3 regions of the Mesorhizobium sp. BHscii genome follow, and region 3 is predicted to be linked to each of the others. Evidence: riboswitches for the same ligand, from Rfam matches in the RefSeq annotation. Region 3 holds a riboswitch; each other region holds the start of a gene.
The links. A riboswitch is a leader RNA that binds a small molecule or an ion and turns the genes downstream of it on or off. The one in region 3 is predicted to bind thiamine pyrophosphate.
Positions count from the first base shown of each region.

Region 1: linked by a shared signal. The riboswitch ahead of thiB (thiamine ABC transporter substrate binding subunit) and the one ahead of thiC (phosphomethylpyrimidine synthase ThiC) in region 3 are both predicted to bind thiamine pyrophosphate.
Region 2: linked by a shared signal. The riboswitch ahead of ACWTU7_RS05120 (YkoF family thiamine/hydroxymethylpyrimidine-binding protein) and the one ahead of thiC (phosphomethylpyrimidine synthase ThiC) in region 3 are both predicted to bind thiamine pyrophosphate.

Region 1 covers NZ_JBSPKW010000006.1:189,074-192,345, forward strand. The annotation lists gene thiP (thiamine/thiamine pyrophosphate ABC transporter permease) at 1-468, opposite strand, end outside; gene thiB (thiamine ABC transporter substrate binding subunit) at 717-1,730, opposite strand; TPP riboswitch at 1,774-1,888, opposite strand; gene ACWTU7_RS11850 (thiamine diphosphokinase) at 1,991-2,635, shown strand; gene ACWTU7_RS11855 (ABC-F family ATP-binding cassette domain-containing protein) at 2,637-3,272, shown strand, end outside.
Region 2 covers NZ_JBSPKW010000002.1:485,715-488,986, forward strand. The annotation lists gene ACWTU7_RS05105 (aspartate aminotransferase family protein) at 1-172, shown strand, start outside; gene ACWTU7_RS05110 (hypothetical protein) at 359-952, shown strand; gene ACWTU7_RS05115 (DUF2934 domain-containing protein) at 1,316-1,873, opposite strand; TPP riboswitch at 2,008-2,119, shown strand; gene ACWTU7_RS05120 (YkoF family thiamine/hydroxymethylpyrimidine-binding protein) at 2,110-2,718, shown strand; gene ACWTU7_RS05125 (alcohol dehydrogenase family protein) at 2,728-3,272, opposite strand, start outside.
Region 3 covers NZ_JBSPKW010000027.1:20,451-23,722, reverse strand. The annotation lists gene thiO (glycine oxidase ThiO) at 1-36, opposite strand, end outside; gene thiC (phosphomethylpyrimidine synthase ThiC) at 33-1,856, opposite strand; TPP riboswitch at 1,961-2,077, opposite strand; gene ACWTU7_RS27550 (potassium transporter Kup) at 2,629-3,272, shown strand, end outside.

The sequences.
Region 1 (3,272 bases), on a different contig from region 3:
CCGCGTCGCCAGCGGCAGATTGAAGAAGACATGGGCTACGAGGATGCCGGACAGGCCGTATATGCCCGGCCAGCCCTGACCGCCAATCGCGGTGAGCACGCCGGCGAAATAGCCGGCACGGCCATAGAGAGCCAGAATGCCGAGTGCGGCGACGATGGCCGGCAGCGCAAGCGGCACGGCGAAAAGCTGCAGGATCAAGGCACGACCAAAGAAGCGCGGATGCCGCGACAGCGCCCGCGCAACGAACAGCGCCGGCACGACGGAAAGCAGTGTCGACAGCAAAGCCTGCCACAGCGTGAAACGGGCGACACGGAAGAGGTAGGAATCGAAAGTCGACGCGGCGCCGGTCGGGTTGCGTGTAGCTTCAAGGATGAGCCCGGCGAACGCTGCGCCGATCAGCAGCGCAACAGCGGCAAGCGCGATGGTGCCGGCGGTGACGCGGGGATCGGCAGGATATCCGATATGCATGCCGCCCTGCCTGGTTCAACGATCGTCGAAGCAGAAAATATGGCTGAGGCCGAGTTCCCGCCCACGCCCCTCTGTGCTGCCGGACATCTCCCCCTCAAGGGGGGAGATTGGCAGCTTTACCCTCGCCTCAATCTTTCGACTGTTGCGATTGGCGAAAGCGGAAGTGACATCCGATCTCCCCCCTTGAGGGGGAGATGTCCGGCAGGACAGAGGGGGGCGCCGTAGAGTGATCATCTTTCAATCACAAGCTACTTGCTCATCACCGACAGCCACTCGTCGACCCAGGCCTTGCGGTTGGCGGCGACCTCTTCGGGGCTGAACAGCAAAGTCTTGGTCGGCTTGACGAGCTTGTCGAAGGCCGGATTGAGCGGCTTGTCAGTTTTGCCGGCAGGAAACATCCAGTTGGTCTCGGGGATGACATCCTGAAATTTCGGCCCGGTCATAAAAGTCAAGAACTGTTTCGCCAACGGGTTCTTCGCACCCGTGGTGGTTATGCCGGCAACCTCGATCTGCAGATATTCGCCCTCCTCGAAGGACGCCGCCTGATAGCGTTCGGTGTTTTCGGCGACCATGTGATAGGCCGGCGACGTGGTATAGGACAGCACCATCGGCGCCTCACCCTTGGTGAACAGGCCATAGGCCTCGCTCCAGCCCGGCGTCACGGTGAGCACCTTTGCCTTAAGCTTGGCCCAGGCTTCCGGCGCCTTGTCGCCATAGACCGACCTCACCCACAACAGCAGGCCGAGACCGGGCGTCGAGGTGCGCGGATCCTGGATAACGATCTTCTCATCGGCATTGCCCTCGACCAATTCCTTCAGGCTCTTCGGCGGGGTCTTTAGCTTTTCGGTGTCGTAGACGACGGCGAAATAGCCATAGTCGAACGGCACGAAAATATTGTCGCTCCAGCCACCCGGCACATTGACGTCGATGACGACGCCATGCGGCGAAAACAGGCCGGTGGCCTTGGCTTCGGCCGTCAGATTGGTGTCCAGGCCAAGCACGATGTCGGCCTTGGTTGCGGCGCCTTCCAGCTTGACGCGGTTGAGCAGGGCGACGCCGTCGGCGACCGCGACGAATTCGAGAGTACAGCCGCATTCGGCCTCGAAGGCCTTCTTCACCGCGGGGCCTGGACCCCAGTCGGCGGTGAAGCTCTCATAGGTATAGACGGTGAGTTTTTCCTGCGCGGATGCCGGCCCGATGCCGGCGAGAACGGCCGCTGCAAGCAGCATTGCCGAAACAAGAGTGTATAAAAACGTGCGCATCGGCGCCTCCTTCGTTCACGTTGAAAGGAATTGAGGCGTCGGGCTGTCCGAAACGTCTAATCCCTCCGCCGGTACAAACCGGATCAGGTTCAGCGGGTTGGCATGGTTGCCTCTCAGCTGGTCCGCGAAAATCGCGTCCAGCACCCCGTTAGAGCGTTTCGACACATAGGCCCGGCCCAGGTGTGGCGCAAGCGGAAGTTTGCCGGGCATCCGGAACGCGGCCTTCCGTTTCGCAAGCAGGGCTGGTAAGGGCCACGCATATGAGCAAATTCACCATCCTGCTTGGCGGCGATCTTATCCGCACGCCGCTGCTCGACCGCCAGGTCGCTGGCACGCGTGTCATCGCCGCCGACGCCGGCATGAGCCATGCCCGGACGCTGAGCCTGACGCCGGAACTCTGGGTCGGCGACTTCGATTCGGTGCCGGCGGATTTGCCGGACGAGCTGGCCGCCGTGCCCCGCCAGGTGTTTCCGGCAGAAAAGGACAAGACCGACGGCGAACTGGCTATCGCCGCCGCGCTCGAACGCGGCGCGACCAGCCTCGTGCTTGCCGGCGCGTTCGGTGGCAAGCGGACCGACCACGCCTTCTTGCACCTGGCGCTCAGCGTCCGACTGGCCGAGGCAGGGACGGAGGTGCTTTTGACCAGCGGCGCACAGGAAGGCATCCCCTTGCTTCGCGGGAAGGTCGGCTTCGACTACGCCGATGGCACGCTGTTTTCGATTCTCGGCTTTTCCGACCTTTCCGGCCTGAGCGTGACCGGCGCCAAATGGCCGCTGAACCATATCGAGATGGCGTTCGGCTCGTCGCTGACCATTTCCAATGAGGTCAAGGGCCGGCTCGAAATCGCGTTGGGCAGCGGCCGCGCGCTGTTGCTCGCCCACCCACTCCCGCTTACCGAAAGCTGACATGGCGCCGCCACTTCTCAATCTCGACGGGATAAAACTGACTTTCGGTGGCACGCCGCTGCTCGACGGAGCGGAACTGACGGCGTCGGCAGGCGACAAGATCGCTTTGGTCGGCCGCAACGGCTCGGGCAAGTCGACGTTGCTCAAGATCGCTGCGGGATTGATCGAGCCGCAGGACGGCGAGGTGTTCCGCCAGCCTTCGGCGACAGTGCGCTACCTGCCGCAAATGCCCGACATGGATGGTTTCGCCAGCGTCCGCGCCTACGTCGAGGCGGGGCTCGGACCCGCCGACGATCCCTACCGCGCCACCTATCTGATAGAGCATCTCGGCCTGTCCGGCGAGGAACCGCCGAATGATCTCTCCGGCGGCGAGGCGCGCCGTGCTGCCCTTGCCCGCGTCATGGCGCCGGAGCCCGACATTCTCCTCCTTGATGAGCCGACCAACCATCTCGACCTGTCGGTCATCGAGTGGCTGGAGGAGGAGCTTGGCCGCACCTCTTCGGCGCTGATCGTCATCTCGCACGACCGCCGTTTCCTCGAGCGCGTGTCACGCGCCACTGTCTGGCTCGATCGCGGCCAGACCCGCAGGCTCGACAAGGGCTTTGGCCATTTCGAGGAATGGCGCGACAACGTGCTG
Region 2 (3,272 bases), on a different contig from region 3:
CGGGCTCGTCAACGGTTTCATGCAGCAGAACGGCGTCATCTCGCGCAACATGGGCGACGCGCTGGCCTTCTGCCCGCCGCTGATCATCACCGAGCCTCAGGTCGATCGGATGATCGACGCGTTTGAAAGATCGCTCGAAGCCGCGGTCAAGCAGGTCGGACCTGAAACCTGAAACAAAAAACTGCCTCGGCGGACTGCTATGCCTGCTCGGGCCGCTGACAGCGCGTTCGGCTAAGGTTGCAGGTCGGGTTAAGGACGAACTTTAGGAACTAGTGCTAAAGACCTGTTTCCGTGTTCCAAAACGGGTGTGGTCGTCAAAGTCTTCGCGACCGGACATCTTGCTCGATTGGGTCGAACAATGAGAAGCCAACTTCGTTTCATTATGCATACGGATGACGAGGCTGCTCTGGTAACCGAACTTTTGCGCGATCCGGCTATCCTGTTCGTCGATGGCCCGCGGTGGAAGACGGTCACGCCCCCAACCACTCGAGACATTTCTGCTATCGGCAGCTACTGCATGATCTGGTCTCCCGAGGACCTGCCACGGCTTTCAGCGGAGTTCATTCAGGCACAGAACGATTGGTATTGCCGTGATGAGAATTCCACGATTCAATTCCTGCGATGCAAGATGACCGAAACAGTCATAGTGGAGGGCAGTTTCGCGATCTCGACGGGCCCTGCGGAAGCTAACGCCGCGGCCAACGTCGAACGCAGGTACAAGTTCCTGTGCCGTGCAATCAAGAGAACCTACCGGAACTCGGTCGTTCAGTGGCGCAATCCGCGACGGCCGGACGCACCGGCCGGACCATCCAGGTCAGCAAACCCAAGTGCGCCCGACCGGTCGCTGTGGGTTGGACCAGCGGCGATGACGTGGATGGCTGGCCATGCTGATCGACGGGTCAAAACCTTCCTCACTGGTTTTGTGGAGGGAGCGATAATCGAACCGGGCTGATGCACTGCTTTCTACCCACACGCGATGCGGGCAGACCTCGACTTCGTGTGGGGAACGTAGCGCTCGGCGACGCTGACGGAACTCATCAGGACAGGGCCCGCTCGCCGTGAGGCTGGAACATTCCCGGCGCTGATGGCAGCCGACGCTGTTCGTCGAAACGGACGCATCATCGAGCGTCGAAGGCGAAACCGCGATCTTAGTCCAACGTCATGAAACAGGACCGCGACCCGATCGGCCCGCTCTCTCCGCCAGAGGCGCGGGTGTTCATTTGTTCGGCCGGTGCGGCGGTCCGCTTGGGGGCGGAGATTGAAAATCTGCGGCGGTGTGTCGAGTACAGCGATGGGCTGCCTGGACAGCCGGCGCCTACCTTTCGGATGCTCTAAGGCTCCGCGCCGCCTCATCGAGTGCCAGCGGATCGTCACCGAGGCGGTCGATGAGGTCTTGAGCTTGGTCGCCGGTGATGCCTGTTCTCATCGCCAGCGCTTCCGCTGCCTCAACATCCGATTGACCAGCGGCGCGGTTGCCTGTCTTCACTCGGCTTCGGGTCTGCGTGGGAGCTGGCACATCGGCACCAGATATTGCCAGTGGGCGAGCACCAAGCGAGCGGACTTCGTTCTCGATTTCGACAGTCGCCTGATTCCAATGGCGCTCCTGCAGACCGTGCGTCTGGCCTTCTCGTTCCCAGATCTCATATGCGCGGCGCCGAATGCGTTCGTGTTTGTCGTCTGACATGGTCGTTCCTCCTTGTAGGTTTTCACCCAACGCGAAGGAGCGTCGGAACGATCCCACCCTGCAAGCGATTTCGGACAAAACAGGGGAAGGCTGGCTTCCGGAAGACCATGCCTGCGGCGTTGCGATGCTGCGATGCTTTAGGTGGCCCGGAGCAAATCCTAGTGCGGTGCTCGAGAGCAAGTCGTCCATCGCGCTGAAGGGTGCAGCATTGTTCTCCGTATGGAAAACGGGTTTGAGGAGAAAGTTCGGCTCCTGCAGCACGATGCCAGACTAAATTAGAGCTGGCCATTGCTTGAACATCGTTCGCGCAGCTGCTACGTCGCCCATATCGACAGGGGCGCTCCGTATTGCCGGGGCTGAGATGGAAGGTGCAAGCCTTCGGTCCCTCAAGCTGATCTGGGTAATGCCAGCGGAGCGAGGCGACTATGTTTTCAGGTGCACAGATTTCCCTGTATCCGATGTGCGATGATTTCGTCGGCGTCATCCTCAAGGCAATTTCGGCGATGGATTTCTATCGGCCAAATTTCCGCATTGAGACCGACGACATCTCGACGCTGATCGTCGGCCCGCCGGAACAGCTTTTTCCGGCCATACGCGATCTGTTCGCCTCGGCGGCGGCAAGTGGTGTGCATTGCGTGTTGTCGGCGACGGTGTCGCGTGGCTGCCCTGGCGAGCCTGACGATCCGATCTGCACACCGATTTCCGGCACCAGCCACGAGCTGTCCCTGGCCGAGCGCATCGGCGCGGCGCGGGCGCATGTCGACGGTGCGAAAAATCTCGGACAAGAGGTCGCCGCGCAGTTCTCGCTCTATCCGCTCGGCGAGGGCCACCACATGGACGAGATCTACGGCTGCATCGACTTCCTCAAGGCCTCGGGGGTCTTCGACAGGTCGAAGAATTTCTGCACGAAGCTGAGGGGCGACGCTGGACCGGTGTTCGCGACGCTGTCGGAAGCTTTCCTTCGCTTCGGCGCGCCGCAAGGCCATGTCGCGCTCGACCTTACCGTGTCGGCGAACAGCCCGAGCCCTCGTTAGCCTTGGCTGTCAACGGGTTGCAGCGAGATCCGAGACGGCATCCGGAACGACCACCAGCTTGCCGACGAAATCCTTGGCAATGAAATCCGCCTGGGCGCGGTGGAAATCGGAGAGCTTGTAGACGCCGCCGACCAGCGGTCGGATCTTCTTGTCCTCGATGTAGCGGACGATACGGCGGAAATCGTGTCGCGTGCCCTGACTGGACCCGTGCAGCTGCAACTGCTTGAGATACATAGTGCGCAGATCGAGCTGCACGACCGGGCCGGCAATCGCGCCGGCCGTCGTGTAGCGACCTTCGGGCCTGAGGATGCGCAAGAGGTCGTTGAACATGGCGCCGCCGACCAGGTCAGCAACCACGTCGATCGGCCGGCCCTCGGTCGCTGCGTTCACGGCGGCGGGCAGGTCGGCGATGCCACGAGTGATCACCGCTTCGGCCCCGATGTCGAGCACCGCCTGTTCCTTGCCCTTGCCGACGACGGCATAGGGGATGGCGCCGCGCGCCCGCGCCAGCTGCACGATGCCCGAGCCGACGCCGCCAGAAGCGCCAGTGACCA
Region 3 (3,272 bases):
GCCGGCGACGCCGGCCCCCGTGACCAAGATCCTCATAGCGGCTCCGACACTTTGGGCGTGGTGATACTCACCGGCATATAAAGGTCGCCGCCCGCCCGATATTTTTCCGCCATCGCCGCCATCCCCTCCTTCTGCGCTTCTGCGCGGATGTCATGGGAGATGCGCATGGAGCAGAATTTCGGCCCGCACATGGAGCAGAAATGCGCCAGCTTGTGCGCTTCCTTTGGCAAGGTCTCGTCGTGGAACGAGCGCGCCGTTTCGGGATCGAGCGACAGGTTGAACTGGTCTTCCCAGCGGAACTCGAAACGGGCCCGCGACAGCGCATCGTCGCGGATTTTCGCCGCCGGATGGCCCTTAGCGAGGTCGGCGGCGTGCGCGGCTATTTTGTAGGTTATCACACCGGTCTTGACGTCGTTGCGATCTGGCAGACCGAGATGCTCCTTCGGCGTCACATAGCAGAGCATGGCGGTGCCGAACCAGCCGATCATGGCAGCACCGATTCCGCTGGTGATGTGGTCGTAGCCGGGCGCAATATCGGTCGTCAGCGGTCCAAGCGTGTAGAAGGGTGCCTCACCGCAGATGGCGAGCTGCTTGTCCATGTTCTGCTTGATCTTGTGCATGGGGACATGCCCCGGCCCCTCGATCATGACTTGGCAATCCTTCGCCCAGGCGATTTTTGTCAGCTCGCCGAGCGTTTCCAGTTCGGCGAATTGCGCCGCGTCGTTAGCGTCAGCGATCGAGCCGGGGCGTAGGCCATCGCCGAGCGAGAAGGAGACGTCATAGGCGCGACAGATGTCGCAGATTTCTTCGAAATGCTCGTAGAGGAAGCTTTCCCGGTGATGGTGCAGGCACCATTTGGCCATGATCGACCCACCCCGCGAGACGATACCCGTGACCCGATCAACGGTCAGTGGGATGTAGTGCAGCCGCACCCCGGCGTGGATGGTGAAATAATCCACGCCCTGCTCGGCCTGCTCGATCAGCGTATCGCGATAGACCTCCCAGTTCAGGTCCTCCGCGATGCCGGCGACCTTCTCCAGCGCCTGATAGAGCGGCACCGTCCCGATCGGGACCGGTGAATTGCGCACGATCCATTCGCGGATGTTGTGGATGTTGCGCCCGGTCGACAGATCCATCACCGTGTCGGCGCCCCAGCGGATCGCCCAGACCATTTTTTCGACCTCTTCAGCCATGGAAGAGGTGACGGCGGAATTGCCGATATTGGCGTTGATCTTGACCAGGAAATTGCGACCGATGATCATCGGTTCGCTTTCGGGATGGTTGATGTTGGCTGGGATGATTGCGCGCCCTTGCGCCACCTCGTCGCGCACGAACTCCGGCGTGACGAAATCCGGTATCGAGGCGCCAAAGGCCTCGCCATCCCGCTGAAGCTTGCCTTGCAGGATCTCACGTCCAATGTTCTCGCGGATGGCGACGAATTCCATTTCGGGCGTGATGATACCGGCGCGGGCATAGGCGAGCTGCGTCACTGCCTTGCCCGATCTGGCCCTGAGCGGCCGGTTGCGAACGGGAAATTCCGGTGTCAGGCGCTCGCCAGTCGCAAAGCCGTTGTCTTCCGGCCGGACATGGCGGCCGTTATAGGCCTCGACATCGCCGCGCGCCATGATCCATTTGTGGCGATGCGGGGAAAGGCCCTTTTCGATGCTCGTTTCGACAGTCGGGTCTGTGTAGGGGCCGGAAGGATCGTAGACGGTAACGGGCGGCTCGCCGGCCGTCGGATGGACGGAGATTTCGCGCATTGGCACCCTGATCTGCGGGTGGATGGTACCGAGCTTGTGGACTTTTCGTGAGGCGGGCAGCGGTCCCGTCGACACGGCGGGGGTAAGGGCATTCATCGTGAGGCTCCTTTGCTCATGCATTGGAGACCCAGTTCTGTGCCGGAAGGATGAAAAGACGCTTTGGCCTGCCTGTTCAATACAGGACTACGGGCGTGAACTCCCGCAAAGCGCTTGCACCGTCCCTACGCCAGTATGAACTGGATCAGGTTCAACGGGTCACTGCGCCGCGAAAGCCAGCAGTATCTCAGCCCCTTGCCGGGACTCCCCTGGTGAATGCGTCAAGTTGAACGGGCCCGTGCCATGTTGTCAAGCGCATTCGGCCCGTGGCGGAAGGTCAGGCGGAACGCTCCCGTATTCAGGAGGCGGACGGTTCGGTCCGCGCCGATCTGTAGTCGCGAGGCGATGAAGATCTGGACGCTCATGTTCTATGACAAGCCTTCCGAAATGCTACATCTGAAACCATGAAAATATTGACTTCCAACAGTCGCCAGTCGATAGTCTGTTGATCAATATCGCCGAGGGTAAATACTGTATGCAGTTTAGTGATATGCCTAATTTGCCAATAAAAGTTCAGCCTTTAGAGTTTAACAGCCAAAATTGGTCTGGTATTACGCACAGATTAAGCGCTATAAATTGCTGATAACCGGTTAATGTGATAACCGACCGGGTGACGTGCCAGTCGACTTCAAGATGGCAGTCCCTGTTAGCAATTACCTGACGCCTCGGCCGATAGCGGCAGTGCAGCGAGCTCCTCCCTCTCCCTGTTGCACCGCCCAATCGGCCGAGGCTACCCATCGCAAGGGGCGCGCCTCGCAAATGCAGAATTGCGTTGGCTGCAGAGCGCAGCACCCATGGGAGCATACGGATGGCTGTCGTGGAATCTGCCAACAATTGTGACGGTGGGGAACTAGCGGAACATCTCGGCTCGGCTCATACACAAAGTACCAAGTTGTTGATGCTGGGTGCGCTCGGCGTTGTCTACGGCGATATCGGCACCAGCCCAATCTATGCGCTGCGCGAAGCGCTGCATGCCTCGTCTGGCGGCAACATCGCTGACCCTACAGATATTCTCGGCGTGCTGTCGCTGATCATCTGGTCGCTCACGATTACGGTTACGGTAAAGTACATCATGTTCGTGCTGCGCGCCGATAACCGCGGCGAGGGCGGCGTACTATCATTGATGGCGCTGGCGCGCGGCAGTTTCCCAAAGCGCTCGGCGCTGATCCTGGGCGTCGGCATTGTCGGTGCCTCGTTGTTTTTCGGCGATGCTGTCATCACGCCCGCGATTTCAGTGCTGTCGGCGGTCGAAGGCATGAATGTCGTTACGCCCGCCTTCCAGCCCTATGTCGTGCCGCTGACGCTGGTCATCCTCGCCATGGTGTTTGCGGTGCAGCGTTTCGGCACCGGCGGCGTTGGGCTTGTGTTTGGCCCGGTGACCGCTGTCTGGTTCCTGGCCATCGGCCTTTCCGGCCT